4 regions of the Streptomyces sp. NBC_00466 genome follow, and region 1 is predicted to be linked to each of the others. Evidence: riboswitches for the same ligand, from Rfam matches in the RefSeq annotation. Region 1 holds a riboswitch; each other region holds the start of a gene.

What was found. Region 1 has a riboswitch for thiamine pyrophosphate ahead of thiO (glycine oxidase ThiO). Riboswitches for the same ligand answer to the same signal wherever they lie in the genome.
Region 2: linked by a shared signal. The riboswitch ahead of OG210_RS02090 (cytosine permease) and the one ahead of thiO (glycine oxidase ThiO) in region 1 are both predicted to bind thiamine pyrophosphate.
Region 3: linked by a shared signal. The riboswitch ahead of OG210_RS05330 (thiamine ABC transporter substrate binding subunit) and the one ahead of thiO (glycine oxidase ThiO) in region 1 are both predicted to bind thiamine pyrophosphate.
Region 4: linked by a shared signal. The riboswitch ahead of thiC (phosphomethylpyrimidine synthase ThiC) and the one ahead of thiO (glycine oxidase ThiO) in region 1 are both predicted to bind thiamine pyrophosphate.

What each region holds. Positions count from the first base shown of each region.
Region 1 covers NZ_CP107896.1:5,425,203-5,430,367, forward strand. Annotated here, with positions in the region: gene OG210_RS24395 (thiazole synthase) at 144-938, opposite strand; gene thiS (sulfur carrier protein ThiS) at 946-1,176, opposite strand; gene thiO (glycine oxidase ThiO) at 1,194-2,396, opposite strand; TPP riboswitch at 2,394-2,506, opposite strand; gene OG210_RS24410 (FAD-dependent oxidoreductase) at 2,640-3,821, shown strand; gene OG210_RS24415 (Rv2175c family DNA-binding protein) at 3,973-4,338, shown strand; gene thiE (thiamine phosphate synthase) at 4,501-5,163, shown strand.
Region 2 covers NZ_CP107896.1:454,686-459,850, reverse strand. Annotated here, with positions in the region: gene OG210_RS02105 (nucleobase:cation symporter-2 family protein) at 1-316, shown strand, start outside; gene OG210_RS02100 (chitosanase) at 460-1,224, opposite strand; gene OG210_RS02095 (alpha/beta hydrolase) at 1,630-2,313, shown strand; TPP riboswitch at 2,434-2,528, shown strand; gene OG210_RS02090 (cytosine permease) at 2,521-3,939, shown strand; gene OG210_RS02085 (TIGR03086 family metal-binding protein) at 3,955-4,575, opposite strand; gene aceB (malate synthase A) at 4,847-5,165, opposite strand, start outside.
Region 3 covers NZ_CP107896.1:1,230,280-1,235,444, forward strand. Annotated here, with positions in the region: gene OG210_RS05320 (ABC transporter ATP-binding protein) at 1-731, opposite strand, end outside; gene OG210_RS05325 (ABC transporter permease) at 731-2,344, opposite strand; gene OG210_RS05330 (thiamine ABC transporter substrate binding subunit) at 2,440-3,564, opposite strand; TPP riboswitch at 3,637-3,741, opposite strand; gene rlmN (23S rRNA (adenine(2503)-C(2))-methyltransferase RlmN) at 3,791-4,897, opposite strand; gene OG210_RS05340 (histone deacetylase) at 5,002-5,165, opposite strand, start outside.
Region 4 covers NZ_CP107896.1:3,296,042-3,301,206, reverse strand. Annotated here, with positions in the region: gene OG210_RS14625 (tetratricopeptide repeat protein) at 1-57, shown strand, start outside; gene thiC (phosphomethylpyrimidine synthase ThiC) at 170-1,963, opposite strand; TPP riboswitch at 1,956-2,082, opposite strand; gene OG210_RS14615 (YibE/F family protein) at 2,153-3,547, shown strand; gene OG210_RS14610 (SsgA family sporulation/cell division regulator) at 3,724-4,158, opposite strand; gene OG210_RS14605 (IclR family transcriptional regulator) at 4,274-5,044, opposite strand.

The DNA.
Region 1 (5,165 bases):
ATCAGCTGCTACTGAAGCCGAGCTGTGACAGGCCGAGCAGTGACAGGGGGCAGGGGCCGCGGGGAAGGCATCACGCCCCCGCGGCCCGGCCTGGTCCGAGCGGGCGCCACCGAAGGCGGGGAGGCCCGGGGGCCGCGCGTCCCTCAGAAGGCGGGCCGCTCCGGATCGAGCGCCGCGCGGCCCTCCTCCGGTGAGGACGCCCGGGCGAAGTGCCTCCGGGGGATCCGTCCCGCGCGGTACGCGAGCCGGCCCGCCTCCACGCCCCGTCGCATCGCCGACGCCATCAGCTCCGGCTCCTGCGCACGCGTCACCGCCGATGCCAGCATCACGGCCGCGCACCCGAGCTCCATCGCCAGCGCCGCGTCCGATGCCGTACCGGCCCCCGCGTCGAGGATCACCGGCACTCCGGCCCGCTCCACGATCAGCTGGAAGTTGTGCGGGTTGCGGATGCCGAGCCCCGAGCCGATGGGGGAGCCGAGAGGCATGATCGCCGCACAGCCCGCCTCCTCCAGACGCCGGGCCAGCACCGGATCGTCGTTGGTGTAGGGGAGGACCGTGAAGCCGTCGTCGACCAGTGTCTCGGCGGCGTCGAGCAGCTCCACCGGGTCGGGCAGCAGAGTGTGCTCGTCCGCCACGACCTCCAGTTTGATCCAGTTGGTGCCCAGCGCCTCGCGGGCCAGGCGGGCGGTCAGGACGGCCTCGCCCGCCGTGAAGCAGCCGGCGGTGTTCGGCAGCACCTTGATGGCGAGCCTGTCGAGCACCGAGAGGACCGAGCCCTGCACGGTGGGATCGAGGCGCCGCATCGCGACCGTCGTGAGCTCGGTGCCCGACTCGACCAGGGACCTCTCCAGCACATCGAGGCTCGGCGCACCGCCGGTCCCCATGATCAGCCGGGAGGAGAAGACGGTGTCCGCGATGGTGAGGGAATCGTCTGCCATGTCCGGGTCAGCCTCCTTGGACTGCGGTGAGGATCTCGACGCGGTCGCCGTCGCCGAGCGGGGTGCGGGACCAGAGGCCGCGCGGTACGACGGTCTCGTTGACCGCGGCGGCGACCCCCGACGGAGCGCTGGTGAGGCCGGTGACCAGCACATCGAGGGTGGTGCCCGGCGCGATGGTGCGGGGCTCGCCGTTGACGGACACCCCGACCGGCGGGGCAGCCGCGGGCGGCACGTTCATGGGAGTGGGCGGCACGTTCATGCGGGCTGTTCCTGTCCTACGGGGGAGAAGCGCCGGGGCGTGAAGGCGCGGGCCTCGGCGGGCAGCTCCCCGGTGGTGAGCAGTTCGGCCATCACATCGCCGGTGACGGGGGTGAGCAGTACGCCGTTGCGGTAGTGGCCGGTGGCCAGCAGGAGGCCGGGCAGCGCGGTCGGGCCGAGCAGCGGCGCGTTGTCGGGCGACGCGGGACGCAGCCCCGCGCGTGTCTCGGTGAGCGGGAGTTCGGTGATGCCGGGCACCAGCTCATGAGCGTCGCGGAGCAGTTCGTACACCCCGCCCGCGGTGACCGTGGTGTCCCAGCCCAGCTCCTCGCTGGTCGCGCCGATCACGAGTTCGCCGTTCTCACGCGGGACCAGATAGAGGTGGCTGCCCCGGACGACCGCGCGGACGGTCCGGCTGAGGAACGGCGCGTACACACGCGGCACCGTCAGCCGGAGTACCTGCCCCTTGACCGGGCGTACGGGTGGAAGCACCGCGTCCGGTACGCCCGCGAGCTGCCCGCTGCGGCTGCCGGCCGCCAGCACCACCTGGCCGGCGCCGAGCGCGACGCCGTCGGCCAGCACCACACCGGTGGCCCGGCCGCGTTCCACCGTCAGACGCTCGGCCCAGCCGCGGTGAAAGATGACCCCGGCCCGCTCGCACGCGGTGACCAGCGCCTTCGCCAGCCGTCGTGGGTCGACCTGGTGGTCGCCGTCCACCCGCAGCCCGCCGCGCACGCCCGGCGCGAGCATCGGTTCGAGGCGCCTGCACTCGCGCCCCGTCAGCCACTCGGACTCCAGACCCGAGCGGCGCTGGAGTGCGTGCAGCTCCCGCAGATGCTCCCGGTCGTCGAGGTCGAGCGCCACGGCGAGGGTGCCGCAGGCGCGGTAGCCGAGATCCTGCCCCGACGCCTCCTCCAGCTCCGCGGCGAAATCCGGATAGCGGCGCGCGGACTCCAGGTTCAGACCGAGCAGGACCTGCTCGCCGTAATGGAGTTCCGTGACGGCGGCCAGCATGCCGGCCGCGACCTGCGCGGCCCCGCCGCCCGGCTGCGGGTCGGCGACGGCGGTGCGCAGTCCGCGCTGCGCCGACCGCCAGGCGATGACGAGACCGATGATCCCGCCCCCGACGACCAGTACGTCCGACAGCGCGTCCGAGGTGTCGGCGCGGTGCGCGTGATGGTTGGCATGGTGTGCGTGCATGGGCGTCCAGCCCCTCCCTTCGCCGGCATGACCCGGATCAGGTTCGTACGGTCGGAGGCCGTCCAGCCTCCCTCTCAGCCCGGTACGCCCGGACTCCCGCGAGTGGTTCAGCGTGGCCAGCCTAACCCCGGCCCCCGCCGCCCCGTAAGGCGTCCCCGGACGGCCCCCTGTTCTGACGGTGTGTCAGCTGTTTAAGGTGATCGGGTGAGCGAGCCGAGGAACGTCGTCATCGCCGGTGCGGGCATGGCCGGAGTGCAGACCGCTGTCGCCCTGCGGGACCAGGGCTTCACCGGACCCGTCACGCTGATCGGTGAGGAGCCTCACCAGCCGTACGACAGACCGCCGCTGTCCAAGGCCGTGCTGCTCGGCAAGGCCGAGGGCTCCGCCTTCGACGTCGACTTCGGCGCGCTCGGGGTCGAGTTGCTGCTGGGGTGCGAGGTGACCGGTGTACGCCCGCACGACCGGGAACTGGACACCGCGCGCGGCCCTGTCCCGTACGGGGCACTGGTCGTCGCAACCGGTGCCAGTCCGGTCACGCTGCCCGGCAGCGAGGGGGTCCCCGACGTCCATCTGCTGCGCACGCTCGACGACGCGGGGCGGCTGCGGGCCGTCCTCGCCGACCGGCGGGACGTCGTGGTGGTCGGCGCGGGCTGGATCGGCGCCGAGTTCGCCACGGCGGCCCGCGAGGCGGGGTGCGCGGTGACGGTCGTGGAGGCGGCCGGGCGGCCCCTCGTCGGGGCGCTGCCGGCCGAGATCGCGGCGCCCATGGCCGGCTGGTACGCCGACAGCGGGGCCGAACTCATCACCCACGCACGCGTGGCCCGCGTCGAGCCGGGCGCCGTGGTCCTGGAATCCGGGCGGCGGCTGCCGGCCGGGGCCGTCCTCGTCGGCATCGGCGCCAGGCCCGCGACCGGCTGGCTGGCCGGCTCCGGCATCGCGCTGGGCGCCGACGGCTCGGTCACGGCCGACGAGCGGCTGCGTACCTCGGTCGCCGATGTGTACGCGGTCGGCGACTGCGCGTCCTTCCCCTCCCGCAGGTACGGCGAGCGGCTGCTGGTCCACCACTGGGACAACGCCCTCCAGGGCCCGCGCACGGTCGCGGCGGACGTGATCGGCGAGACGCCGCAGATCTACGACCCGGTGCCGTACTTCTGGTCCGAGCAGTTCGGCCGTTTCGTGCAGTACGCGGGCCACCACGCGGCCGCCGACACGCTGATCCGGCGCGGCGACCCGTCGGGTCCGGCCTGGTCGGTGTGCTGGCTGAGGGAGGAGCGGCTGGTCGCGGTACTCGCCGTCGGCAGGCCCCGGGACCTGGCCCAGGGCCGGAAGCTCATCGAGTCGGGGGCCCCGGTGGACCCGGCCCGCGCCGCTGATCCGGCCGTGCCGCTCAAGTCGGCGGTCCGCCCGGAGGAGAGCCGGCTGTGAACGGGCGCCGGCTGTGAACGGGCGCCGGCCGTGAACGGGTGTCGGCCCGGGTACGCGAGCGGCCGTGAACGTGCGTCGGCCCGGGTGCGCGTCGGCCCTGAAGGGCTGAGTCCGGGTATCGGCTGTCAGTGCGGGATGGCAGGCTTGTCCCGTGACCGAGATTGACGCAAAAACCGATGCTCTCATCCCCGCCTGGCTGCACCTCCCCGATATCGCCGAGATGTTCGACGTCGAGGTGACCCGCGTACGCCAGCTGGTCAAGGACGGCAAGCTGATCGCCGTACGCCGTGGTGAGAACAGGGCGCTCCAGGTGCCCGCCGCCTTCATCGACGGCACCAAAGTGGTCAAGGGCCTCTCCGGGACCCTGACGCTCCTGCGGGACGACGGCTTCAGCGACGAGGAGATGCTGGAGTGGCTCTTCACCCCCGACGAGACCCTGCCCGGCACGCCCGCGCAGGCGTTGAGCGAGAATCGCGGGACGGAGGTGAAGCGCCGGGCCCAGGCGCTCGCCCTCTGAGCAGAGTGTGATCACCTCGCGGTGTACGGACCGGGCCCGCCCCCGGCCGTACACCGCGGTCCAACGCTGTCCGGCTGCCCAGCCGTCCAACGGCCCGGCAGTCCGTCGCCGTCCGGCCGTCCGTCGCCGTCAGTCCGTCGTCGTCCATGGGGGGAACGCCCGATGTCCACCGCACCCGCACCGCTGTCCGATGCCCGCCTGTACCTCTGCACGGACGCGCGCAGGCGCCAGGGCGACCTGCCCGAGTTCCTGGACGCCGTCCTGGCCAGTGGCGTGGACATCGTCCAGCTCCGGGACAAGGGCATGGAGGCGGCCGAGGAGCTCGACCACCTCCAGGTCTTCGCCGACGCCTGCCGCAGGCACGGCAAGCTGCTCGCGGTGAACGACCGGGCGGATGTCGCGCATGCCATCGCGTCCGACGTGCTGCACCTGGGCCAGGGAGACCTGCCGGTCCCCGCGGCCCGTGCGCTGCTCGGCCCCGACGTGCTCATCGGCCGCTCGACACACGCCGAGTCCGAGGTGGACGCGGCCGCCGCCGAGCCGGGCGTGGACTACTTCTGCACCGGCCCCTGCTGGCCCACCCCGACCAAGCCGGGGCGGCACGCACCGGGGCTCGGCCTCGTGCGGTACGCGGCGGCGCTCACCACCTCGCGCCCCTGGTTCGCGATCGGCGGGATCGACGCGGGCAACCTGGACGAGGTGCTGGACGCGGGAGCGCGCCGCGTCGTGGTCGTCCGCGCGATCACCGAGGCGGACGACCCGGCCGCTGCCGCCGCCGCTCTGGCGGCCCGGGTCCGGGCCCGCGCCGGGCAGGAAGTCCGGTAGGG
Region 2 (5,165 bases), 5.0 Mb from region 1:
CGCGAGCGGTGTCCAGACCCTGGCGGGCGCGGCCATGGAGAAGGGCGAGAACGCCCTGATCGTCGCCACCTCGCTGGGTATCGGGCTGATCCCGATCGCGGCGCCGGACTTCTACCACTCGTTCCCGAAGAACGTGCTGGTGGTGCTCGACTCGGGCATCTCCACCGGGTGTGTGGTGGCCATCGTGCTCAACCTGGCCTTCAACCACCTGGGGCGCAGGAAGGGCGCCGGGTCCACGGAGGATGCCGACGGGCCGGCCGGCGAGGACAACGCGACGCACCAGGCCGTGGCCAAGGCGGCAGCCGCACTCCACTGACAGTGCTGTGACCGACAATGCTGTGACTGACCGTGGCATGACATACGGGGCGCGGACCGCACCACTGGTGCGGAACGCGCCCCGCAGGTGTGCGCGGACCGCAGGACCATCGGCGTCCGGTCCCTCCGGTACCCGCGGACCGGTCAGCTGATGCTGTACGGGTCCCCGTAGACCTTCCACTTGAGCGGCGTGTGCAGGTCGAGATTGCCGTTCTTCAGGAAGACGCGCTGTTCGGTGTCGACCCGGCTGGTGTCACTGTGGGCCTCCTCCTGCTGCATCGCCCACACGCGGGCGTCGAGGAAGGCGTTGAGATACGTGGTCTCGTTGCCTCCCTGGGCCGGGGTCTTGGCCTTGGCCAGCGCCCTCTTGCGGATGGAGCTGAAGCTGGTCTTGTCGTCGCCGTCACCGTGCATGACGATGGCGTCGTAGTACGCGAACTGGCCCAGGACCCCGATGCCGTCCGTCTTGCCCTGCTTGACCGCCGGGTTGAAGTAGACCCGGTCGCGCTCGTCGTTCTGCGCGGTCTGGAACTTGGTGTCCTTGGCCGCGGTTTTCCACGCGCTCTCGAAGGCCGAGCCGAGGCCCGAGTGCGAGTCGCTGCCGTTGACCTTCTCCAGGGCGGGGAGGTACTTGGCGAGCGGGTTGCCCGGCTCCCGGTCGGTGTACAGCTTCACCAGGTCCAGCATGTCGCCGGTGCCCGAGCAGAACCCGATGATGCCGGCGGTGTAGCCGCGACCGTCTCCTATGTCCTCGATGTACTTGTACTGGGCCTTCCAGTCCAGCGAGGAGTTCTCGGCACTGGAGACCAGCTGCATGGCGATCTCCTTCTTCGCCGGGTCGTCGAGTCCGGTCGCGGAGACGGCGCGGTGTGCGCTCTGCGCCGTGCCGTGCTGTGTGCTGTGCTGCATGCTGCGCAAACTCACGTGGTCCGCAGGGGCGTTGGCCGCGTACGCGGTGGCCGGTACGGCCACCAGGGCCAGCCCGAGCACGGTGCGCGTGATGATCCTCTTGCTGCGTCCAGCGGTGGTGCGGTGGGGGGCTTTCACCGGTCCTCCAAGGGGAGTTCGAGCGTCGGTGTTCTGTTAGGAAGCTTTCCTATCAGCTGCCCAAGAGGCCGTACACCCCCCGGGGAGAAAGGAGTTGAGCGAATTGGGCGCGCCCTCGATCATTCCCGATCGCTGACTCGCTGGGTTGAGTCGGGATGGCTGAGAGTTCTATGGCCTATTTTGCCCGAATGTGACTCCATGTCGCCGGGTGACACCCGTGCGCCACGGCGGCGGAGGTACCGGCCCGCGCGCGGTAGCGTCTGCGGTATGGACGATCACTCAGTAGTCGATGTCGGCGACGTACGGCTCGCGTACCGCACCTGGGGCGACCCCTTCGGCGCGCCGGTGGTGCTGCTGCACGGTCTCGGCGGCTCATCCGCGACCTGGGAGGAGACCGGCCGGGCACTCGGCAACGAGTGGCGGGTGTACGCCCTCGACCTGCGGGGACACGGGGAGAGCGACTGGCCGGACGAGTACTCGTTCGAGCTCATGCGCGACGACGTGCTGGGCTTCCTGGACGAACTGGAACTGGACCGGGTCGGTGTCGTCGGCCACTCCATGGGCGGCGTCGTCGCCTATCTGCTCGCCCAGGAGCACGCGGACCGGGTGGAACGGCTCGTCCTGGAGGAGGCCCCGCCCCCGTACCCCAGGGAGGCGGCCGAACCGGAGCGCCCCGAAGCGCCGGTCGACTACGACTGGAACGTGGTGCTCGCCATCAAGAACGAGCTCCGGGATCCTCCTCCCGAGTGGGCCGAGCGGCTCGGCGAGATCGTCGCCCCGACACTGATCGTGGCCGGCGGCCCCGACAGCTCCATGTCGCAGGAGCGGATTCCCGACATGGCGGCGGGGATCCCCGACTCCCGGACGATCACGATCCCGGTCGGCCACACCGTGCACGCCCTGGAGCCCGGACAGTTCTCGGCCGCGGTCAGCGACTTCTTCACCAGCTGAGCGGCCGGGCGCGGCTGTTCGGCCCGGTGACCACTGAGACCCGGCACCCGTCGGGGCCGCCCTCCGCAGCCACGCACCCTCTCCATGGACAGCGTGACGCTGCCCGTTAGTCTTGCAGTCGTACCGGACACGGGGTGCCCCGCCCAGGGGCTGAGATCACACCCGCCGAACCTGAACCAGTTAGTACTGGCGGAGGGATGTCGCTCAATGTCATTGCCACCTGCTCCCAGCAGCACGGCCACAGGCCCTCGGTCCGTCTTCGACGGCCGGATGCCCGCCGAGCCCGGCGACCTGCGGATCGAGGCCCGCGGGATCGCGCCGGTGCCCGGGCAGCACCGCTACGGCGGCCCCGGCCGGCTTTTCACCGTGTGGTTCGCCCCGAATCTCACCATGACCGGCGTGTTCACCGGAACCGTCGGTATCGCGCTCGGTCTGGACCTGCCCACCGCCCTGTTGGCCGTTGTGCTGGGCACCTTGATCGGCGCTGTTCCCACCGCGTACCTCGGAACCTGGGGCAGCCGCACCGGGGCAGGCCAGCTGCCGTTGGCCCGGCTCGCGTTCGGCCGGTCCGTCACGGTGCCCGGCCTGCTGCAATGGCTGTCGTCGGTGGCCTGGGACGCGCTCATCGGGCTGTTCGGCGGGGACGCGCTGGCCCGGCTCTGCGGCTGGCCGTTCTGGCTGGGTGTGCTGGTGATGATGGTGGGACAAGGGTCACTCGGAGTGCTGGGCTACGAAGCGATCCACCGGCTGCAGAAGCTGATGACCTTCGTGCTCGCCGCCGCTTTCGTCGCCCTGGCCTTCAGGCTCCCGGACAGCGTCCACCCCGCGGCCGCCGGCAGTGCCCACGGCGCCGACCGCGTCGGCGCGTTCGTACTGACCAGTACCATCGCCCTGAGTCTGGCGCTGTCGTGGGCTCCGTACGCCAGCGACTTCAGCCGCTACCTGCCGCAGGACACCTCCCGGCCGCGTATGTTCTGGTACACGCTCCTCGGCGTCAGCGTCTCCTTCGTGGCCGTCCAGGCACTCGGGTTGTGGGGGGCCACCGTCTTCACCGACCAGACCGCCCGGGGCGTCGACAGGCTGCTGGGCGGCGGCCTGCTCGGCGCGGTGGGGCTGCTGGCCGTGGCGCTGGCCGCTCTGTGCAGCAATGCCATGAACGACTACAGCGGCTCGCTGGCTCTGCAGACCATCGGTCTGCGCGTCCCGCGTCCGTTCGCGGCCGCTCTCGCCGCCGTACTCGGTTTCCCGCTGGTGCTGTGGATGCATGCCGCCGACACCGCCGCGCGCTTCCAGAACGTACTGCTCTTCGTCGGCTACTGGATCCCCGGCTTCGTCGCCGTCGTCGCTGTCGACTGGTTCGCACGGGCTCGCGCGGGCGAACCGGTCGATCCCACAGCGGAGAGCGTCCGCTCGCGGTCCGGCAGGCCCGCTCTGGTGGCATTCTGCGCGGCCTTCGCCGCAGCGGTTCCGTTCATGAACACGGGCCTCTACACAGGCCCGGTGGCTGCGGCACTGCACGGCGCCGACCTGGCCTACTACGCGGCCTTCCTCACCGCGCTCGCCGTCTACGCACCCCTCAGGCTGCGCCGCAGCAGGACCACCCTGCCGGACGCGAGCCCGGCCTGATCCGAACGGAAGACCCTAAGGCTTCCAGTCCGGGCTGCGCCCGCTGAGGCCGATCACCCGGTCCAGGAACGGCGCGTCCTGCGGCACCTCGACCGCCGGGCCGAAGGCAGGCTCGCGCGCCGGGCTGTCCGCCGGAGCGAGCAGTGCGTACGAGACGCCGAGGCTCGCCGGATCGGGTGCGTACCGCTGACCGGTCGCGCGGGCCAGGTCCCAGCCGTGCACGACCAGCTCGTTCAGTGCGATCCGTCCGGCGACCGTGGCGGGGAAGGTGAATCCGCCCGCCCTGGTGTCGCCCTCCCACGCGGCGGGGGAGTGCCAGGCCACGATCAGCTCCTCCAACTGCCGGGGCAGCGCCGTCCGCCAGTCCGCGGCGAGTTCGGGGCCGGCGCCGGTGCCCGGGGCCGTGTCGGTGTGCGGCCCGAATTCCTTCCCTGCCGCCGAGTGGAACGCCACCGTCAGTCCGGAGATGTGGGCGAGCAGGTCCCGGACCGCGAAGTCCGGGCAGGGTGTGGGATCACCCAGCTGTGCGTCGCTGACGGCGTCGGCGAGCTTCGCCATGTACCGCGCCGGGGGCTCCAGATCGGGCAGAGCGCTGTCGGGTTCCTTGGGTGCATCGGTGTGCGTATCCGTGTCCATACCCTTCAGACCGGACCCGTTACGAGAACTCATCGGTCGGCGGAGAATCCCTTGGACTCACCGGCATCCTGCCTGGTCGGGCGGGGGTGCGGGCGAGGGTGCGGGAGTTCTGGCGGGCGCCGGAAGGTGCCTGTCCCAGGGCCTGGCGCGGCGCCCGTCCCCGTGCACGCCCGGAAAACAGCTGGGGCTGCCCCGGAGCCGTACAGCTCCGGGGCAGCCCCAGCGATCAGCGGGCCGCGCGACCGGTGTCGCACAGCCGGCGGGTGGTGCCTCAGCTCCCCAGCTGCTCGTACGCGGGCAGGGTGAGGAAGTCCGCGTAGTCGGCGTCCAGGGACACCGTCAGCAGGAGGTCGTGCGCCTGCTGCCACTTGCCCGCTGCGAACGCCTCCTCGCCGATCTCCTTCTCGATCGCGGTCAGTTCGTCCGCCGCGATCTTCCGGGCCAGCTCGGCCGTCGCGTGTTCGCCGTTCTCGAAGACCACGTTCGCGTTGATCCACTGCCAGATCTGCGAGCGGGAGATCTCCGCCGTCGCGGCGTCCTCCATCAGATTGAAGATGGCCACCGCGCCCATGCCGCGCAGCCATGCCTCG
Region 3 (5,165 bases), 4.2 Mb from region 1:
CCGGTGACCGTCGCGGCCACCACGTTGTCGAAGCCGAGGAACCGGGCGACGAACTCCGAAGCCGGCCGCTGCCAGACCTCCAGCGGGGTCCCGGCCTGGGCGATCCGCCCGTCCCGCATCACCACGACCCGGTCGGCCAGCGCGAAGGCCTCACCCTGGTCGTGGGTGACGGCGAGCACCGTGGTGCCCAGCCGGCCGAAGAGACCGCGCAGTTCCACGACGAGGCGCTCGCGCAGGCTGCGGTCGAGCTGGCCGAGCGGCTCGTCGAGCATCAGCAGTTTGGGGCGCGGGGCCAGCGCCCGGGCGAGCGCGACGCGCTGCTGCTCGCCGCCGGAGAGCGCGCCCACCGCCCGCCGCCCGGCGCCGGGCAGACCGACCAGATCCAGCAACTCCTCGACCCGGTGGGCCTGTTCGGCCCGGGGTACGGAGCGCATCCGCAGCCCGAAGGCCACATTGCCCGCGACGTCACGCTGCGGAAAGAGCTGGTGGTCCTGGAACATCAGGCCGACACCGCGCCGGTGCACCGGCACCCCGCTCTGCTCCGCCCCGTCCAGCAGTACCCGCCCGGCGGACGCGGGCTGGAGACCCGCCACCACCCGCAGCAGCGTCGACTTGCCGCTGCCGCTGGGGCCGAGCACACAGACCGTCTCGTGCTCGGCGACCGTCAGGTCCACCGCGTCCAGTGCCACCCGCTGCCCGAAGCGGACCGTCACACCGTCCAGTTGCAGCATCAGAACTCCCCAGAGCGGTCGGTACGAATGCGTTCCAGCACCAGCAGCGACACCGCGCACACCAGCATCAGAATCGTGGACAGCGCCATCGCCTGCCCGTAGTTGAGCTCACCGGCCCGCCCCAGCAGCCGTGCCACCGCCACCGGCAGCGTCGGGTTGTCGGGCCTGGCGATGAAGACCGTCGCACCGAACTCCCCCAGCGACACGGCGAACGCGAACCCGGCGGCCACCAGCAGTGCCCGGCGCACCATCGGCAGGTCCACCTCGCGCCAGGCACGCAGCGGCGAGGCGCCGAGTACCGCCGCGGCCTCCCGCAGCCGTCCGTCCACCGCGCGCAGCACCGGCAGCATCGTCCGTACGACGAACGGCACGCCCACCAGCGCCTGGGCGAGCGGCACCAGGATCCAGGACGACCGCAGATCCAGCGGCGGCTTGTCGAGGGTGATCAGGAACCCGAAGCCCACGGTGACCGCGGACACCCCGAGGGGGAGCATCAGCAGAGCGTCGAACCCGCGCACCAGCCGTCCGGCCCGCCGGGTGAGCGCCGCGGCCGCGAGCCCGCCGACGACCAGGGCGATCCCGGTCGCGGCCAGGGCGTACCGCACGGAGTTCCAGATCGCGTCGACCGGCGGGACCAGGAACGTACCGCCGCCGGCCCCCTGCGACTGGAGCGCGCGGTAGAACGTGAAGCCGTAGCCCCCGGGGCCGTCCAGCGAACGCGCGACCAGGACCCCGAGGGGCAGCAGTATCAGTACGGCGATCACGGTGATCACCCCGCCGACCAGCGTCCACTGGCCCGCGCCCTGCGGACGGCGCGAGGTCTGCGCCGGGTCCACCAGGCTCAGCGCGGTCTCCCGGCGCCGCACGGTCCAGGCGTGCAGCGCCAGGACCGCTCCGACCGCGGCGAACTGCACCAGCGTCAGCACGGCCGCCGTGGGCAGGTCGAGCAGTTCGGCGGTCTCCCGGTAGATCTCCACCTCGAGCGTGGAGAAGGTGGGTCCGCCGAGGATCTGCACCACGCCGAAGGAGGTGAAGGTGAAGAGGAAGACCATCAGCGAGGCCGCGGCCACGGCGGGCGTCAGCGCGGGCAGGGTCACCCGCCGCCAGGCGGCGAACCGGGAGGCGCCGAGCACCCGGGCGGCCTCCTCCTGGCGCGGGTCGAGCTGCGACCAGAGGCCGCCCACGGTCCGTACGACCACCGCGTAGTTGAAGAAGACGTGCGCGAGCAGGATCGCCCAGACCGTGGTGTCGAGGCGTACGCCCCACAGCTGGTCGAGCAGCCCGCCACGGCCGAGCAGTGCGAGGAAGGCCGTCCCGACGACGACGGTGGGCAGCACGAAGGGCACTGTCGCCACCGCGCGCAGCAGCTGCTTGCACGGGAAATCGAACCGGGCGAATACATACGCGCCCGGGAGCGCGATCAGCAGCGTCAGGCCGGTCGACGCGCACGCCTGCCAGGTGGTGAACCACAGGACGTGCAGGATGTCGGGTTGGCTCAGCACCTCGCCGATCCGCCCGAACTGCCAACTGCCGCCCGCCTTGAGGCCACGGCCGACGATGGCCGCCACCGGGTACGCGAAGAAGACCGCGAAGAAAGCGAAGGGCACGGCCATCAGCGCGAGCCGCACCGCCGTCCGGCGCCGGGCCGCCCCGGCCGCGGACGGCGGCCCGGCCTGTACCGCGGGCGGCGGCCCGGTCCGCGCGGGCGCTACTTCAGGACGATCGAGGACCACGACTTGACCCACTGATCACGGTTCTTGGCGATCGTGCCGGGTGCGACGGTCTCGGGCGCGGTGACCTTCGCGCCGAACTCGGTGAACACCGCGGGCTCCTTCGCGCCCTTGACCACCGGGTCCACGAACATGTTGAGCGGCATGTCCTCCTGGAACTTCTTGCTGATCAGGAAGTCGATCAGGGCCTTGCCGCCCGCCTGGTTCTTCGCGCCGTCCAGCAGCCCGGCGAACTCGATCTGCCGGAAGCAGGTGGAGGTGGCGACGCCGGTCGGGGCGGTCTTGGGCTGCGGCTTGGCGTACAGCACCTCGGCGGGCGGGCTCGACGCGTACGAGACGACGAGCGGCCGGTCGCCCTTGGCCTTCTTGCCGCCGGCCGAGCCGGAGAAGTCGTTGTTGTACGCCTGCTCCCAGCCGTCGTCGACCTTGACGCCGTTGGCCTGGAGCTTCTTCCAGTACGCCTGCCAGCCGTCGTTCCCGTACTTCGCGACCGTGCCGAGCATGAAGCCGAGGCCGGGTGAGGAGGTGGCCACGTTCTCGGTGACCAGCAGGTTCTTGTACTGCGGCTTGATCAGGTCGTCGAAGCTGCGGGGCGGGGCGGTCTTGTGGTCGGCGAAGTACTTCTTGTCGTAGTTGACGCAGAGGTCGCCGCTGTCGATGGGGGTGACCCGGTGCTTCGCCGCGTCGAGCTGTACCCCGGAGTCGACCTGGTCCAGGCCCTTCGCCCGGTACGGCGTGAAGAGGCCGTTGTCGAGCGCTCGGGACAGCAGGGTGTTGTCGACGCCGAAGAAGACGTCGCCGCGCGGGGAGCCCTTGCTGAGGATCTCCTGGTTGAGCGCGGCACCGGCGTCCCCGCTCTTGAGGACGTGGACGGTGTAGCCGGTCTCCTTCGTGAACTCCTTGAGCACGGCGGGAGATGCGGCGAACGAGTCGTGGCTGACCAGCGTCACGACCTTGGAGTTCTTGGCGCCCGAACCGGAGTCGTCGGAACCTCCGCAGGCGGCGAGCGTCGAGACGCCCAGCGCGGCGGCCAGCGCGGTGACGGTCAGCTTCCTGGTGGTCAGCGTTCTGCCGGACGTACGCGCTCGCTTGGTGGTGCTCACTGATTCCTCCTGGGATGGACATCCAGGAAGAGACGCGGCCCTGCCCGCGGGAAAGCGGGCAGGGCTGAACAGCTTGAGTAGAGACCGAACTTCCTACCCGGAATGACCCGGGCAAGGTCCAGAGGGTCTGCGGCATGGCCGCACTCTCAGCGCTGTGGCGCTCCCCTGTCGGAATATGAAAATGTGCGGCCCACGTTACACGGACCCTACCGCTGTGACACGGGCCCTACCGCTCAGCGGCCGCCAGCTGCCCGCACGCTCCGTCGATCTCCTGGCCGCGGGTGTCCCGTACGGTCACGGTGACGCCGTGGGCGGCGATCGCATCGACGAACGCCTTCTCGTCCTCCGGCCGGGACGCGGTCCACTTGGAGCCCGGTGTCGGGTTGAGCGGGATCAGGTTGACATGGACCGGCTTGCCCTTGAGCAGCCGTCCGAGCCGGTCGCCCCGCCAGGCGTGGTCGTTGATGTCGCGGATGAGCGCGTACTCGATGGAGACCCGGCGACCGGACTTCGCGGCGTACTCCCAGGCCGCGTCCAGCACCTCACGGACCTTCCACCGGGTGTTCACCGGCACAAGGGTGTCGCGCAGCTCGTCGTCGGGCGCGTGCAGCGAGACCGCGAGGCGGCACTTGAAGCCCTCGTCGGCGAAGCGCAGCATCGCGGGCACCAGGCCGACCGTGGACACGGTGATCCCACGCTGCGAGAGGCCGAGGCCGTCGGGCTCGGGGTCGGTCAGCCGGCGGATCGAGCCGACCACCCGCTTGTAGTTGGCGAGGGGCTCGCCCATGCCCATGAAGACGATGTTGGAGAGCCGCGCGGGCCCGCCGGGCACCTCGCCGTCGCGCAGGGCGCGCATTCCGTCGACGATCTGGTGGACGATCTCGGCCGTCGACAGATTGCGGTCGAGGCCCGCCTGTCCGGTGGCGCAGAAGGGACAGTTCATGCCGCAGCCGGCCTGCGAGGAGATGCACATCGTCACCCGGTCCGGGTAGCGCATCAGCACGGACTCGACCAGCGTGCCGTCGTGCAGCTTCCAGAGCGTCTTACGGGTGGTGTCGTCGTCACAGCTGATGTGGCGCACGACGCTCATCAGGTCAGGGAGCAGCGCCTCCCGCAGCTTCTCGCGCGAGGCGGCCGGGATGTCGGTCCACTCGGCGGGGTCGTGGGCGTACCGCGCGAAGTAGTGCTGCGACAGCTGCTTGGCGCGGAACGGCTTCTCGCCGGTCCCGGCCACGGCGTCCTTGCGCTCGGCGGGCGTGAGGTCGGCGAGGTGGAGCGGGGGCTTCTTGGCTCCGCGGGGCGCGACGAAAGTGAGTTCTCCGGGCTTAGGCATGGTTCATCCAGTGTCGCAGACACGCAACGGTCCACCGGACCGTCGCCCGGAGGCTGTACGACGGCCCGGCGGAGCTGGTCGTCATGGGGCGGGAGCACGCCTGTTCACTGTCCCATCAGCTCTCTGACCGCTTGCGCTGTCCAGTGGCCTGCCGCCCCGGGCGCCGAGGCCACATAGGCGGCCACCGTGCCCGCGCCCCAGGCACCGGTCTGCAGCAGGCCGGAAGCGATGTAGCGCACATACGCCGGAGACGGTTCAGTGACCGGCA
Region 4 (5,165 bases), 2.1 Mb from region 1:
CACGAACGGATCTTGACCATCACACGTGGCGCGAGCACGCCAGAGCTTCCGTTCTGACCAGCCGCATAAATGGCTCGGGCCCGTCCCGTCTCCTGGTTTGAAGACGGCGCCCCGGCAAGCAAGAGTGCCGGGGCGCTTCGGGCAGAACAGGCGAGTAGCCCTACTTGTGCTAGTCCGCCAGCGGCAGGTACACCCGGTTACCGCTCGCTGCGAACTCCTTGGACTTCTCCAACATCCCCGCTTCAATCTCGTCGTCCGAAGCGGAAGAGTGCAGGTCAGGGGCGAATTGCTCTGTGATGCTTTTACTAATCTTCATCGAGCAGAACTTCGGCCCGCACATGGAACAGAAATGCGCGGTCTTGGCCGGCTCGGCCGGCAGCGTCTCGTCATGGAACTCCCTTGCCGTGTCGGGGTCGAGAGCCAGATTGAACTGGTCCTCCCAGCGGAACTCGAAGCGTGCGTCCGAGAGCGCGTCGTCCCACTTCTGCGCGTCCTGGTGCCCCTTGGCCAGATCCGCCGCATGGGCCGCGATCTTGTACGTGATCACGCCGGTCTTCACGTCGTCCCGGTTGGGCAGCCCCAGGTGCTCCTTGGGCGTGACGTAGCAGAGCATGGCCGTGCCCCACCAGGCGATCATCGCCGCCCCGATGCCGGAGGTGATGTGGTCATACGCCGGGGCCACGTCCGTGGTGAGCGGGCCGAGCGTATAGAAGGGGGCCTCCTCGCAGATTTCCTGCTGGAGGTCGATGTTCTCCTTGATCTTGTGCATCGGGACGTGACCGGGACCTTCGATCATCGTCTGTACACCATGACGTTTGGCGACCGTGTTGAGTTCCCCGAGGGTGCGCAACTCCGCGAACTGCGCTTCGTCGTTGGCGTCCGCGATCGACCCCGGCCGCAGCCCGTCACCCAGCGAGTAGGTGACGTCGTAGGAGGCCAGAATGTCCGACAGCTCCTCGAAGTTCTCGTACAGGAACGACTCCTTGTGGTGCGCCAGGCACCAGGCGGCCATGATCGAACCGCCGCGCGAGACGATCCCGGTCTTGCGGCGTGCGGTGAGCGGCACGTACCGCAGCAGCACCCCCGCGTGCACCGTCATGTAGTCGACGCCCTGTTCGGCCTGCTCGATGACCGTGTCCTTGTAGATCTCCCAGGTCAGCTCCTCGGCCTGGCCGTCAACCTTCTCCAGGGCCTGGTAGAGCGGGACCGTGCCGATCGGGACGGGGGAGTTGCGCAGCACCCACTCGCGGGTGGTGTGGATATTGCGCCCGGTGGACAGGTCCATGACCGTGTCCGCGCCCCACTTGGTGGCCCAGGTCATCTTGTCCACCTCCTCCTCGATGGAGGAAGTGACGGCGGAATTACCGATGTTGGCGTTGACCTTCACCAGGAACCGCTTGCCGATGATCATCGGCTCGATCTCCGGGTGGTTGACGTTGGCCGGCAGGACCGCCCGGCCCGCGGCGATCTCCTCCCGTACGACCTCGGGGGAGACGTTCTCCCGGATCGCGACGTACTCCATCTCCGGGGTGATCTCCCCGCGCACGGCGTACGCGAGCTGGCTCACCGCGCGCCCCTCGCGCCCCCTTCTGGGCTGGCGGGGACGGCCGGGGAAGACCGCGTCGAGGTTACGGAGTCCCCCGCGCGGCGATGTGTGCTTGATCCCGTCGTCCTCGGGACGGGCCGGGCGGCCCGTGTACTCCTCGGTGTCGCCGCGACCGATGATCCAGTTCTCCCGGAGCGGGGCGAGCCCACGCCGTACATCGGTCTCGACGGTGGGATCGGTGTACGGGCCTGACGTGTCGTACAGCGTCACGTCCTGCCCATTGGTGAGGTGCACCTGCCTGACGGGCACCCTGAGATCCGCGCGCGAGCCCTCCGGGCCCGCTACGTATCCCTTGTGCCAGCCCGGCTTGCGCTCGTCCTGGTCGGTGGCAGGCGTGCGTGCATCCACTGTGGTCATGAGACCTACTCCCTACGCCGGCATTACCCGGTAACAGGTTCGGCGGTCGGCGCAGCTCACAGCAGTCTGCTGGTCAGCGCCCTCTCAGCCCGGTGCTCCGAGCTCCCGCGTGTGCAAAGGTGCCCCCACGCTAACGCCATTCGCCGCGCACTGAACAGAGGGCCTCCTCGTTCTTGCGATGATCGGGCGGTGACCCCACTCCCCGAACCACCTCCCGGCGGGCACGGCCACACGCACAGCCACGGCCCCGCCGCGCCTGTGTCCAAGCATCTGCGCAAGGTCATCGCGGCGGTGCTGATTCCCTTCGCGGCGGCGGTTGTTGTCGGTCTCGCGGTCTTCTGGCCGGGCGGTGCGCCGCACCATGCCCGCAGCGGTGTCGGGTTCGACCGGCAGACGCAGCAGGGCAATGTGGCGGAGCTCACTCCGGTCAACTGCCAGGACGTGCACGCGAGTCAGTCGTCGACGGCCGGCGGGAGCGCGGCCGGGGGCACTCCGGAACCGCAGTCCGGCGCCGGTGCGTCCCCGCAGGGCACCCCGTGCAAGAAGGCGAAGATCGAGGTGACGAGCGGCAAGGACAAAGGCCGCACCTTCACCGAGATCGTCCAGCCGGACTCCCCGCGCCAGTTGCACCGGGGACAGGGCGTGATCGTGGCGTACGCCCCCGACGCACCTCGTGACCTGCAGTACTCGGTGTCCGACGTGGACCGGAAGTTCCCGATGGTGCTGCTCGCCGGAATCTTCGCGCTGGTGGTGGTCGCCGTGGGCCGGCTGCGCGGGCTGATGGCACTGGTCGCGCTGGCCGTCAGTTTCGCCGTGCTGACGCTGTTCATCCTGCCGGCGATCCTGCACGGGTCGAATCCGCTGGTCGTGGCGGTGATCGGGGCGAGCGCCATCATGCTGATCGCGCTCTACACCTGCCACGGCCTGACCGCGCGGACCTCGGTGGCCGTCATCGGCACGCTGATCTCGCTGATGCTGATCGGGCTGCTCGGTTCGCTCTTCATCGGCTGGGCGAGCCTGACGGGCAATACCGACGACAGCACCGGTCTGATCCACGGCCTCTACCCGCACATCGACATGAGCGGGCTGCTGCTGGCGAGCGTCATCATCGGATCGCTCGGGGTGCTGGACGACGTGACGGTCACGCAGACCTCAGCCGTCTGGGAACTGCACCAGGCCGATCCCACAATGGGGGCCCGCGGGCTCTACCGGGCAGGCATCAGGATCGGCCGCGACCACATCGCGTCCGTCGTCAACACGCTCGTCCTGGCCTACGCGGGTGCGGCGCTGCCCTTGCTGCTGCTCTTCTCCATCGCACAGAGCAGTGTGGGGACGGTGGCCAACTCCGAGCTGGTCGCGGAGGAGATCGTACGGACCCTGGTGGGCTCGATCGGGCTGGTCGCCTCGGTGCCGGTGACCACGGCGCTCGCCGCACTCGTGGTCTCGGCCGACCGTCCGGGCCAAGGGACCGACCGCCACGGGACCGACCGCCACGGGACCGACCGTCCGGGCCGCGGGACGGGCTGGGCGCTCTCCGGAGGGGGCCTCGCGCGGGGCGGCGGGGGCCGCCGTCGCAAGCACTGAGCCGTCGGCTCTCCGCGCTCGGTCAGGCCTCAGCGCTCAGGCCTCAGCGCTCAGGTTTCAGTTCGCAGGCCCAGTTCGCAGGCCCAGTTCGCAGGCCCAGTTCGCAGACCCAGTTCGCAGACCCAGTTCGCAGACCCAGCCTCGGGCCTCAGTTCCCGGGCCTCAGGTCTCGCCCCTCAGCCCGCGTTCTCCTCCGCGAGGATCCGGCCGAGAGCTGCCTCCAGATGCCCGTCGAAGTCGCCCAGACTGCGCTCCTCGCCGAGCGGGACGATCTTGTCGGTGCGGTCCAGGAAGGCGACCAACGGGGCGCTGCCCGCCCGGAACAGCGCGCGGTCCGCCCCGACCTGGAGGCGCAGATGGACGGCGGACAGCCCTGCCGGATCACTGGGCGCGATGTGCACATCGCCGTCCCCCGTGGGGGCGTTGATCCCGTCGAGAAGCAGCTCACGACCGAACGTCCAGGTCACCGGGGCATCTCCGGGAAGGTGGAAGGTCATCCGGACCGCGTACGGATCGCTCACCTCGTAGCACAGCTCCACCGGGATACGGAAGGAGAGCTCCTCGGAGACGAGGAAGCTCATCATGACCTCTGCCTGGACCGATTCGCTCATGTCCCTACCCCGCAGTAGACGCTGTGTTGGTTCACAAGATGGCCGGGAAATGTACCGCCGGACCCTCTTGACGTAATCGTGCTGTAAGCGCAAACAGATCACAAGGAGTGATATTTCAGATACTGATAGAGAACGCAAGCGAATCGAGCAAAGCTCCGGCCTCGGAACGTAACGTTTTAGCAGCGGAGAGCAACCGCACTTGCTGGTGCACCGGGCCTGAAACAGCTATCGCCGCAGCGCCTGAACCGACCGTGATCGGGGTGGCCGCACAGACGGTTCCGAGGGCGTACTCCTGCTGCTCGACCACCGGCTGTATCCGTTCCGTCGCAGCCAGTCTTCGCAGCAGGACGCACCGGTCACGTACCGAATAGCGGGTCAGCGGACGCACCGGATGGCGGTCCAGATGATCTCTGCGGGAGGTTGCGTCGAGCTGGCTCAGCAGGCACTGGCCGAGGGCGTGTGCATGACCGGTTTCCCGGAAGTCCGCCCACTCCTCGACGGCGGGCGCGGCGGGTGTGTCGGCGACCGCGACGAGGTCGATCTCACCCTCGCGGTACGCCGCAAAATAGATCGGCACCCCGAGCGCGTCCCGCCAGGAGTTGAGCGATTCGACCAGCGCGGCGCGCCGGTTCCGCGCGGCGCAGCGGCCGGCCAGCCGCTCGGCGGCGGCTCCGGGGATGAACACGCCGTTCTCCCGCCGCACATAGCCCTCGTGGGCCAGGGTGCGCAGCAGGTGGTAGGCGGTCGGGAGGGGGAGTCCTGCCTCCCTGGCGAGCTGTTTCGCGGGGGCTCCGCCGCTGTGGGAGCTGACGGCCTCCAGCAGTCTGAGCGCGCGCTGCACCGAGCCGATCAGTGTCGGCGCAGCGGTGTGAGGTGCTGTGGCCAAAGGGTCACCCCCAGCATGCCGACGGCGGATCACTGCCCGCGAGGGCTTCCCCCGTGGGTCCCGCCGCGCACAATCCGCTGGTCAGCGCCTTCTTCAGGCCGGTTTCCCGAGGAGGCGGCAG